One region of the Arthrobacter sp. NyZ413 genome, then DNA from elsewhere that is predicted to be linked to it. Evidence: riboswitches for the same ligand, from Rfam matches in the RefSeq annotation. Region 1 holds a riboswitch; each other region holds the start of a gene.
The links. Region 1 has a riboswitch for cyclic di-AMP ahead of ABCW42_RS04590 (NlpC/P60 family protein). Riboswitches for the same ligand answer to the same signal wherever they lie in the genome.
Positions count from the first base shown of each region.

Region 2: linked by a shared signal. The riboswitch ahead of ABCW42_RS02700 (hypothetical protein) and the one ahead of ABCW42_RS04590 (NlpC/P60 family protein) in region 1 are both predicted to bind cyclic di-AMP.
Region 3: linked by a shared signal. The riboswitch ahead of ABCW42_RS19325 (hypothetical protein) and the one ahead of ABCW42_RS04590 (NlpC/P60 family protein) in region 1 are both predicted to bind cyclic di-AMP.

Region 1 is NZ_CP155434.1:941,715-944,956, reverse strand. Features, by position in the region: gene mobA (molybdenum cofactor guanylyltransferase) at 1-55, opposite strand, end outside; gene ABCW42_RS04595 (HNH endonuclease) at 93-593, opposite strand; gene ABCW42_RS04590 (NlpC/P60 family protein) at 851-1,621, opposite strand; cyclic di-AMP (ydaO/yuaA leader) riboswitch at 1,626-1,794, opposite strand; gene ABCW42_RS04585 (M23 family metallopeptidase) at 1,940-2,758, opposite strand; cyclic di-AMP (ydaO/yuaA leader) riboswitch at 2,761-2,977, opposite strand; gene ABCW42_RS04580 (metal-dependent transcriptional regulator) at 3,130-3,242, opposite strand, start outside.
Region 2 is NZ_CP155434.1:548,306-551,547, forward strand. Features, by position in the region: gene ABCW42_RS02695 (glycosyltransferase) at 1-688, opposite strand, end outside; gene ABCW42_RS02700 (hypothetical protein) at 820-1,557, opposite strand; cyclic di-AMP (ydaO/yuaA leader) riboswitch at 1,561-1,735, opposite strand; gene ABCW42_RS02705 (HAMP domain-containing sensor histidine kinase) at 1,900-3,242, opposite strand, start outside.
Region 3 is NZ_CP155434.1:4,139,715-4,142,956, reverse strand. Features, by position in the region: gene ABCW42_RS19330 (6-phosphofructokinase) at 1-610, shown strand, start outside; gene ABCW42_RS19325 (hypothetical protein) at 745-1,782, opposite strand; cyclic di-AMP (ydaO/yuaA leader) riboswitch at 1,787-1,932, opposite strand; gene ABCW42_RS19320 (ATP-dependent DNA ligase) at 2,098-3,162, shown strand; gene ABCW42_RS19315 (helix-turn-helix domain-containing protein) at 3,164-3,242, opposite strand, start outside.

The DNA.
Region 1 (3,242 bases):
CGCCACATAGACGGGAGGACTTACCGCCCGCCAAAATCACCGCATCGAAGTCCACCCGCCCAGATTACCCGGGAGGCAGCCTCAATTCCGGATCAGGCCGCCGATTCGGGCAAGAGGAAGGGATCCCATGCAGGCGCAGGTTTCTCAAGCTCTTTGATTTGCCAGATTGTCCCGGTGGGTGGCGCGGGAGTGAACCTCAGCTTCCAGCCCATCTCGGCCGGTGTGTGGTCACTCTTGGCGTTGTTGCACCGCAGGCACGCCGCCACGAGGTTTTCCCAGGAATCCGCGCCGCCCCTGGATTTGGGGTGGACGTGGTCAATAGTGTGGGCTGCTTTCCCGCAATAGGCGCAACGGTGTCCGTCGCGGCGCAGCACGCCGCGGCGAGTGACCGCCGTGATCCGGTTGTACCTTGGGCGGATGTAGCGATTGAGAAGAATCACGGAGGGTCGTCCGAGAATCTCCTGTGGCCCGACGACAGGCTCGTCGCCTTCGGCCACTACGCTCGCTTTTCCCGTAAGCACAAGGACCAGCGCCCGGCGGAAGGTTACTACCGCCAGCGGTTCATATCCAGCATTCAGAACGAGTGTGCGCATGCACGTACCTCTTCACGGCCGCACCCGTCAGGGGCGCGAGGGCCGGCTGCCCTCTGCATGTACGGGCTGTGGATCGACATGACAAGAGTAAGCATTCAATTGCCAAATCAACGAATCCACAGGCCGGTTCCGGAAGACTGTAGGGCAATGTTCACGTGCCGGACATGCGGCGGGCACGGGGAGGGGAACCCGTGACGGCGCGATTAAAGACAATGTCCCCGCTGCCGAAAGGCAGCGGGGACATTGTAAAAAACTGATTAGCCGCCGACGCGGATGAAGACCGGGCCCGAACCAACGTTGACGCTGTACAGGGCGGTGGTGCCACCGTTCCAGCCACCGTGGACAGCCATGCCGTTACCGACGTAGACAGCGATGTGGGCCATGCCCATGCCGCCGTTCTGGTAGTAGACGAGGTCGCCCGGCTGAGCTTCAGCGGCGCTGACCGTGCGGCCAAGGGAAAGGTAGTCTGCCGGCCAGCCGTGGAAGTGGATACCGACGGCAGCGAGTGCGTTGGTGGCCAGGGCGGTGCAGTCCTGGGCAACGCCGAGCTGTGCGTAGGCAGCGGCGGCAATTGCTGCGCCCTGGCCGCTGGCAAGCTTCGCGGCAGGGGAAGGAGTGGAAACTGCCAGGGTTGCCGTGACGCCGCCGGTGGTGGCGGCCGGAGCGTCGGTCTGCGTCGCGGGAGTTGCTTCCTGGACGGCTACCGGAGCCTGGGCGACAGGAGCGGCTTCGGTGGAAACAACCGGGCGCTCGTACTTGATGGCAACCGAGGAGTCGGCCGCGATGCTGGCTTGGGCGACGGACTGGACTTCCAGCGTGGAGGTCGCAGTGGATTCGCGGGGGACGTTGGTTTCGGCAGCGTTTGCTGCGATACCGCTGGTAAGGACCAGTCCGGACGCAGCCGCGATAACGGCTGCCTGACGGCCTACGCCACCGGCGTTGCTGCCGACCGTCTTTGCGATAACGGCAAGCGAGTTGGTCTTAGTGACCGCGGCACGGTGGCGCGCAAGAGTAGAGCGTGAAGACACGTGAAAGGCCTCTCCCTATGCCCGCGAGGTAAGCTGTCGGATTCGGATGGGAGTCATCCGGCCGCACGCTCTTCCTTCCGGAATCGCGCACGACTTAACCCCAAGGCCATCCGTGAAGATGACCAAAAGTGGGTCCCCCGCCTCTGCCAGACGATGTTTTGCGAACGGAGACCCGGGCAGTGGCAGAGCTAGGCAATCCACCCGGGTGCATCAACTCTCTAAAAGTTGATGCGAGTTAGACGGTACAGGAGTTTGGAGCGAAAGTCACATTCAGGTCACGGAGCGTGACAATCATGCGATAGACGACCATCGGATTGGCTAGAGCCAGCCCATTGGGTCAACGACATCGCCGTTGACCATCACTTCAAAATGCAGGTGGCAACCGGTGGAGGCGCCTGTGGTTCCGCTCAAGGCGACGACGTCTCCGCGGCTGACCGCCTGGCCCACCTTGACGTTGAACGCCGACAAATGGTTGTACGTCGTTTCCAGACCGTTACCGTGATCCACCACAACGCGGTTTCCTCCGCCATAAGGGTGCCAGCCGGCGAACGTTACCTTCCCGGCCGCAGCGGCGTGCACGGGGGTCCCGCACTGGGCCACGAAGTCCTGGCCACGGTGGAATTCCCCCACGGCACCCGTAATGGGATTCACGCGGTAGCCGAACGGCGACGACGCGACCAAGGTGTCCAAAGGGGCACCCAGGGTGCCCTTTGAAGAAGAAGCCTGGATTGAGCCGACCGATTGCGCGCTCAAGAGCTGCTTGAGCCGGCTGTCCGGGTCCGCCGTCGTCGAAACCGCGGCCCGGCTGAAGTCGATGGTGGCGCTGGCGGACGCTGGAATCTCGGGCTGCGTCCCAACGGCGGACGAGGCCTGGCCCGATTCTGACGTAGCAGTCAGGGCACCGGTGCCCGGCATCGTGACGGTCAGGACGAGGCCCGTGACCGCGAGGGCCACGCCAGCCTTTTGGCCCACTCCGCTGGCTGCGGCAAACTCGGCCATTTGACGCAAGGGGCCCTTGCGTCGGCGCACTTCGCGCTGCGAATCCCGAGGGCGGCCTTGCGGCGGAACGTGCGCGGTTCGCAGCTCAGCAGTAGGCACGGACGCGCGTCTGCGGCCCCTGGTGGTCTGCGTGCTCAAGATTTTCCTCTCTAACAAGCCTGCGAAGTTAGCTGTCGGATTCGGGTCAGAGAGTTCGAAGACCCGGTCCGCGTAGAGGAGCACCGAACGCGGGCAGCCCGGTCAAGGGTCCCGTGATTTGCTCTCCGCTGCGGACTTCACCCCAAGGCTGCATTTCGGCAACCGCTGATGGTTCCCCCGCTTCTGCCAGTGAATGGACTAATCCAGCTGATCCGCTGGCAGAACTAGGCTCCGGATCAGGTAACGCTTTGGTATCGGCGCTAGTGGTTAACTATAGGGGATTAACCCCTGTAGTAATAATTTCGTTATCTTTCCGGAAGCGGTCCGGCGAGCGCTCTGGCGAGTAGCCCGGCGAAGGTCCTGCAGGCGCGCTAAGCCACCGTGACAAAGACGTGCGAAGCTACCTCCGGCGGCAGTTCGAGGGCGCCGTCGATGTTGGGAACGCGGACCGAAATGTATTCGCCGACGCGCTCCAGGGAAACCC
Region 2 (3,242 bases), 390 kb from region 1:
GGACCAGGAGTTCGGTGTCGAAGAACCACGAGTTGTCCATGGTGTGCGGGAGGATCCGCTGGGCCACATCGGCGCGGATCGCCTTGAAGCCGCACTGCGCGTCGCTGAAGCGGGCACCCATGAAGGAGTGCAGCATCAGGTTGTAGCTGCGCGAGATGAATTCGCGCTTCGGCCCGCGGACAACCCGCGAGTTACGCGTCAGCCGCGTGCCGATCGCGAGGTCCGAGTGGCCGGAAATCAGGGGCGCCAGGAGCGGCGCGAGAGCTGCGAGGTCGGTGGAAAGATCCACGTCCATGTAGGCCAGGACGGGCGACGGCGAAGCGAGCCACACCTTGCGCAAGGCATTGCCTCGCCCCTTTTCCGCCAAGTGGACAACCACGAGCTCCGGCAATTCCCTGGCCACGCGCTCGGCGATCTTCAGGGTGTTGTCCGTGCTGGCGTTGTCCGCCACCGTGATGCGGAAGCCATGCGGGAAGGAATCGCGCAAATGGCCGTGGAGCCTGCGCACGCATTCTTCGAGGTCGCGTTCCTCGTTGAATACCGGGATGGTGACATCGAGGACGGGTACGGCACTGCGGATGTCTACCGGGCCGCGCCGCACACTGGTCATGGTCCGGTTGTCGGGAAGGCCCGGCGGCACCACCGCGGGGTCCTTATGGGTTCCTGTGGTGGGTTCGATGAGCGTCATGTATCAAGGTTCGCGCGTCCGAATTTGAAGGCTTTAGGCGGAACCTGTGACGCACCTGTGGAAGTCGGGGGATACCCGTTAACCACGTTGAGGTCCATCCCGGGAGGGACGGACCTCAACGCAAAGCGGTTTCAGTACCAGTTGTTGACGAGGTGGAATGCCCACGCCGCGGACGGCGAACCGTACCGTTCCTTGATGTAGTTCAGGCCCCAGCGGATCTGGGTCTGGTAGTTGGTCTGCCAATCGGCGCCCTCCGAAGCCATCTTGTCGCCGGGCAAAGACTGCCCAATGCCGTAAGCGCCGCTCGAAGAGTTGACGGCCGTGGTGCGCCAGTCCGATTCCTTGTTCCACAGGGTGATCAAGGCCGACATTTCGCCCGGGCCCCAACCGTAGGAGGGCAGGATGCTTGCGGCGTAAGCCTGGGCACCCGCGGGATCGTCGACGGCAACCGGGACAACGGGGGCGGCAGGTGCAGCGGGAGCTGCCGGGGCAGGTGCTGCCGGTGCGGCGGGCGCGGGTGCGGCAGGCGCAGGCGCGGCAACTGGAGCAGCGGACTTCGACGGGGTGGGAGCCTTGCTCGGCGACGCGGAAGGGCTCGGCTTGGCGCTCGCGGTGGCGCTTGGGCTGGCTGTTGCCGTGGCCGTTTGCGATTCGGCCGTGCGGCTCATGTCCTGGCCGCCGAATGCCCCGGCTTGGCTGGCGGCGCCGGCGCCGAGGAATACCGCGACAACGCTGGCGACGACCGCCATGCGCTGGCCCGGACCGAGGTTGGCGGCAGCTCGCTTCAGGGTGGAACGTGACTTGTTATTCCGGGCATATTCGCCGCGGTGGCGCGCAACAGAGCGCGACTGATTCCTGGAATCAGACATGGTTGATTGCCTCTCGACGCCTGCGGAGTTAGCTGTCGGATTCGGATGAGGTCATCCGGCCGTTGCCATCGAGAATCGTGGCGTTGCGGCTTCACCCCTAGGGCCGGCTCAACAAGAGCGCTTGCCCGGAGACCTGGGTCCCCCGTCTCTGCCTGCAGTGTTGGAGCGCCGGAGAGGGGCAGAGCTCGGCGCCTGCCCGGCGGTGGCCGTATGTAACCGGCGCACCTATTCGACGGTACAGGAGGTTTCCGCTTAAGTCACATTTAGGTAACAAGAGATCACGACGCCGGTGCGTCGAGTTGCGCGCGACGCGCACCGCAGTCGTACTTTTTCGATGGCCTTTCAGGCCATGGCGGGCCTCAGCGCCGGAAGGCGCACCGCGAACTCGGTCCGGCCGGGCCGCGAGACCACTTCCACGGTACCCCCGTGGGCTTGGACGATCGATTCCACAATGGACAGCCCAAGGCCGGACGTGCCCTCGGAACCCGAACGCGCGGCGTCGGCGCGGGCGAAGCGCGAGAAGATCCTGCTGACGAATTCGGGCGGGATGCCGGGTCCGTTATCGGTGACAGTGACCACCGCGCTGCCATCGGCCGAGCGCATCACACCCGTGACAACCGTGGTCCCGGACTCCGTATGCTTGCGGGCGTTGGAAAGCAGGTTGGCCAGGACCTGGTGCAATTGCGTGGTGTCGCCGCGGACCGTGATGGGTTCGTCGGGCAGCTTCAGTTGCCACACGTGCTCCGGCGCCATCACTTTCTCGTCACTGACGGTTTCTATTACCAGCTGGGTCAGGTCCACCTCGGTGAATTCGGGTGCCTTACCTTCATCCAGCCTGGCCAGCAGCAGGAGGTCCTCCACCAGGGTGGTCATGCGTTCGGACTGGCTTTGGACGCGGCCCAGGGATTTGCGCCCGTCTTCGGTAAAGGTCTCGGTCATCCGCAGCAACTCGGTGTACCCGCGAATGGCCGTGAGGGGCGTGCGAAGTTCGTGCGAAGCGTCGGCCACGAATTGGCGCACCTTCGTCTCGCTTTGCTGGCGCGCCTCCAAAGCGTTCGAGACGTTGTCCAGCATGAGGTTCAACGCGTGGCCAACGCTGCCCACTTCGGTGCCCGGGTGGGCCGCCGACGCCGGAACGCGGACCGCGAGGGCCACCTCACCGGCGTCGAGGGGTAGTTTCGATACCTTCGTGGCGACGTCGGAAAGCTGCTCAAGGGGACGCATGGTGCGCCGGATCAGCACGGTTCCGGCAAGCCCGATCAGCATGAGCCCGGCCAGGGACACGATGACCATGGTCCACACGAGGGAGGCTTCGGTGCTTTCCTTCGCCGCGAGCGGCAGGCCCGTGATGCTCACATCGCCATACGGCGTCGGGGTGGCGACCAGCCGGTAGCCGCCGTTGGACAAGGTCCGATCCACGGGCCGCCCATTAGCCGGGAGCGCCAGGAGGATCGCCGCATCGCTCGGAGACAGGGCGCTGCGCGTGGCGTCCGAAGAAAGGAAACCCGCACTGCTCACCTGACCGCCAAGGATCCGGGCGTTCAGCGTTCCGATGCTTTGGCCGCGGGCATCCAACGGGTCCGGCCTTCCGGACGGATCGCCAATGGGTGGCCGGCCATGGGACGCCTGGGCCAATTGCTCGTCGAGCTGCCGGGTGAGGAACACGTCCATGGAGGCGTAGCTGA
Region 3 (3,242 bases), 1.2 Mb from region 1:
CGACACCGCAGTACAGATCGCCACCGAGGCCATCGACCGGCTCCGCACCACGGGCGAATCGCACCACCGCTGCATGATCGCCGAAGTCATGGGCCGCCACGTCGGCTGGATCGCCCTGCACGCCGGCATGGCCTCCGGCGCCCACGCGATCCTCATCCCGGAACAAAAGGTCAGCATCGAACAAATCTCCAAATGGGTCCAGGAAGCCCACGACCGCGGACGCGCACCCCTCGTGGTCGTAGCCGAAGGCTTCGTGCCGGACCACATGGAAGCGCCCCATTCCGAACGCGGCCTGGACACCTTCGGCCGCCCGCGCCTCGGCGGCATCGCCGACCAGTTGGCTCCGGAGATCGAGGCCCGCACCGGCATCGAAACCCGTGCCACGATCCTGGGACACATCCAACGCGGCGGCGTCCCCTCGGCCTTCGACCGGGTCCTCGCCACCCGCCTCGGCATGGCCGCCATCGACTCGGTGGTCGAAGGCCGGTGGGGCAATATGGTTTCCCTCAAGGGCACGGATATTGAGCATGTTGCCTTCGAATCGGCTTTGGGCAAGCTCAAGACCGTCCCCCAGCACCGCTACGACGAAGCCGCCGTCCTCTTCGGCTAGGAATACTGCCTGTCAGTAACGCGGCCTGAGCTGGCAGCGCCACTCGGCCGGCCGGCGTCGGAACGTGGCGGTGAGGCTGTGCCTGCAGACGCGGCCGTGCCAACCGGACGAGTGTGGCCGATGCCAACCCATCCTCATAGCAGCGCTCCCGACGCGGCGCTCAAGATCGACGCCAAGCCGTCGGTGGAGTCAGTGGGTGCCGGAGTCGAGGCGATGCTGCTCTGGTCTGAGGGCCGCGGCTTCGAATGGCCGGGAGGGTTGGGGGAACCCGGATCGCTCGGCGTCGGAGTGGGGGTTGAAGGATCCGTGGGGCTCGGCGTCGGCCTCGGATACCGCGGCCCGGACGTGCCGGGGTCGGATGGCGTCGGGCTCGGAACAACCGGTTGCGCGGGATCGGCGGGCGCCGGCACGGCCGGAACAGCGGGTGCCGGCACCGCGGGAACGATCGGCGCGAGGCTCGGCGGAAGTGCCGACGGGGTCACGCCCGGCACCTGGATACGGATGGGCGGGGTGGCTACCCGCTCCGAACCGCTGCTGGAAGATGAGCCTTGCGCGGGATGGTTCGCCTCGGCGGATTGACTCGCGTTGGTGGCCTTGGACGTCGCGGTCGGTGTCGTCGTCGTGCCGGGGGTGGTGCTCGCGCCCGTGGACGGGGCTGCGTTCTCCGGCGAGTTCTGGTCTCCGGTGTCGCCGGAATCCTGGGTCTGGCTATCCGTATTGAACAGCGGCAATTCAAGCGCGTGACCGATCGAACTTGCCGTCAGGACGAGGCCGACGGCGCCCGCCACTACCGCCATCCGCTGGCTCATGGCCTTGAAGTTCGCTGCCTTCTTCAGGACGGCGTGCGGTTCCTTGCTGAACGACGAGCCCGAGAACGACGCCGGGGCGATGCTGCTGCGGACCGGAGCGGTTGTGGACTCTGCCGCCGCCACGGGGAGCGGCACCGTCGGGGGTCCTGGCGTGGTGGACGCGGCAGGCGCCTGGCCCGCTTCGGCGGCCCTCTTGCGCTCAGCGGCCCGGGCGGCCGCGCGCGTGGTGGGTGCCGCCGTCGTACTTTCGAAAGAAGTAGCGGGAACCGAAGGTGCGCTCGGTTCGGCCCGACGGCGACCGCTTGGCTTGGTGGGTCCGGCCGGATTTTGGGCGCGGCGCGGCTGATCCATGGTTGGGGACATGGTGGTTGCCTCTCTACGCCTGCGAGGTTAGCTGTCGGGTTCGGACGAGGCCGTCCGGCCGCTGGGCGGCTTCACCCCGAGGGCCCATGGAGGGTAGGCCCGGAGACTGTGGGTCCCCCGTCTCTGCCGCGGGTCTGGCGGATTCCGGGTTGCGGCAGAGCTCGGCGTCAGCCCGGAAGCGCCCCAGTTGGGGAATGGAGCGCCCTTCGACCGTACAGGAGGCTGGAGGCAAAGTCACATTTAGGTAACGGGATGGTTACTGGAATCCGCGCAAGGCTAGCTTTCCATGCCGGCATGCGGGTAGAACAGGGTCGTATGGAGCTGCCAGTGATGCCGCCGATCCCGCCCATGCTCGCCAAGCCTGTTCCCTCGATCCCTGACGTAGGGCACTTCGAGCCGAAATGGGATGGCTTCCGGACAATCGTTTTCAAGGATGGCGACGAGATCATCCTTGGCAGCCGCAACGAACGCCCGATGACAAGGTACTTCCCCGAGCTCATCGACGCCCTGCGCCTGAACCTTCCGCCCAAATGCGTGGTCGACGGCGAGATCGTCCTGATCTCGGGCACCCGCCTTGACTTCGAAGGGCTTCAGCAGCGGATCCATCCGGCCGAGAGCCGGGTGCGGCTGCTCGCGAAAAACACGCCAGCGTCATTCATTGCCTTCGACATCCTCGCGCTGGACGACCAGAACCTCATGGACCGGCCCTTCGCCGAGCGGCGCGCCGCCCTCGAGGGCGCGTTGGCGGGGGCGAAGGCGCCTGTTTTCGTCACGCCCGCCGTCCAGGAATTGAGCCGGGCCCAAGAGTGGTTCGCGCTCCTTGAAGGAGCAGGGCTCGACGGCGTGCTGTCCAAACCGCTCGACGGAACCTACCAGCCGAACAAGCGGGTCATGTTCAAGACCAAGCACGAGCGGACGGCGGACTGCGTGGTGGCGGGATTCCGCTGGCACAAAACGGCCAAGGTGGTCGGGTCGATGTTGCTGGGCCTCTACGATGACGGAGGACGGTTGCAGCACGTGGGCGTTGTGGCTTCCTTCCCCATGGCGCGACGCCAAAGCCTGGTGGCCGAACTCGAGCCGTACCAGACCGGGCTTGGCGAACATCCTTGGGGAGATTGGGCGGGGCAAGGTTCAGGTTCCTCCGCCTCCCGGATGCCTGGCGGGCCCAGCCGGTGGAGCGCCGGCAAGGACTTTTCCTTCGTGCCGCTCCGCCCGGAACTCGTGGTCGAGGTGGCGTACGACTTCATGGAAGGCGACCGATTCCGGCATACCACCCAGTTCCGCCGCTGGCGCCCGGACCGCGAGCCGGAAAGCTGCACTTACGCGCAGTTGGAGGTATCAGCCGATTATGACCTTGGGGAGGTCCTGCCGCTGCGTTGACCTACCCTTCGTGTCCCTGGTCCGGGTTCACCGAGGCCGCGGACTCTTCCTGGGAACGCTTTTGTTTGTCCAGCCAGGCC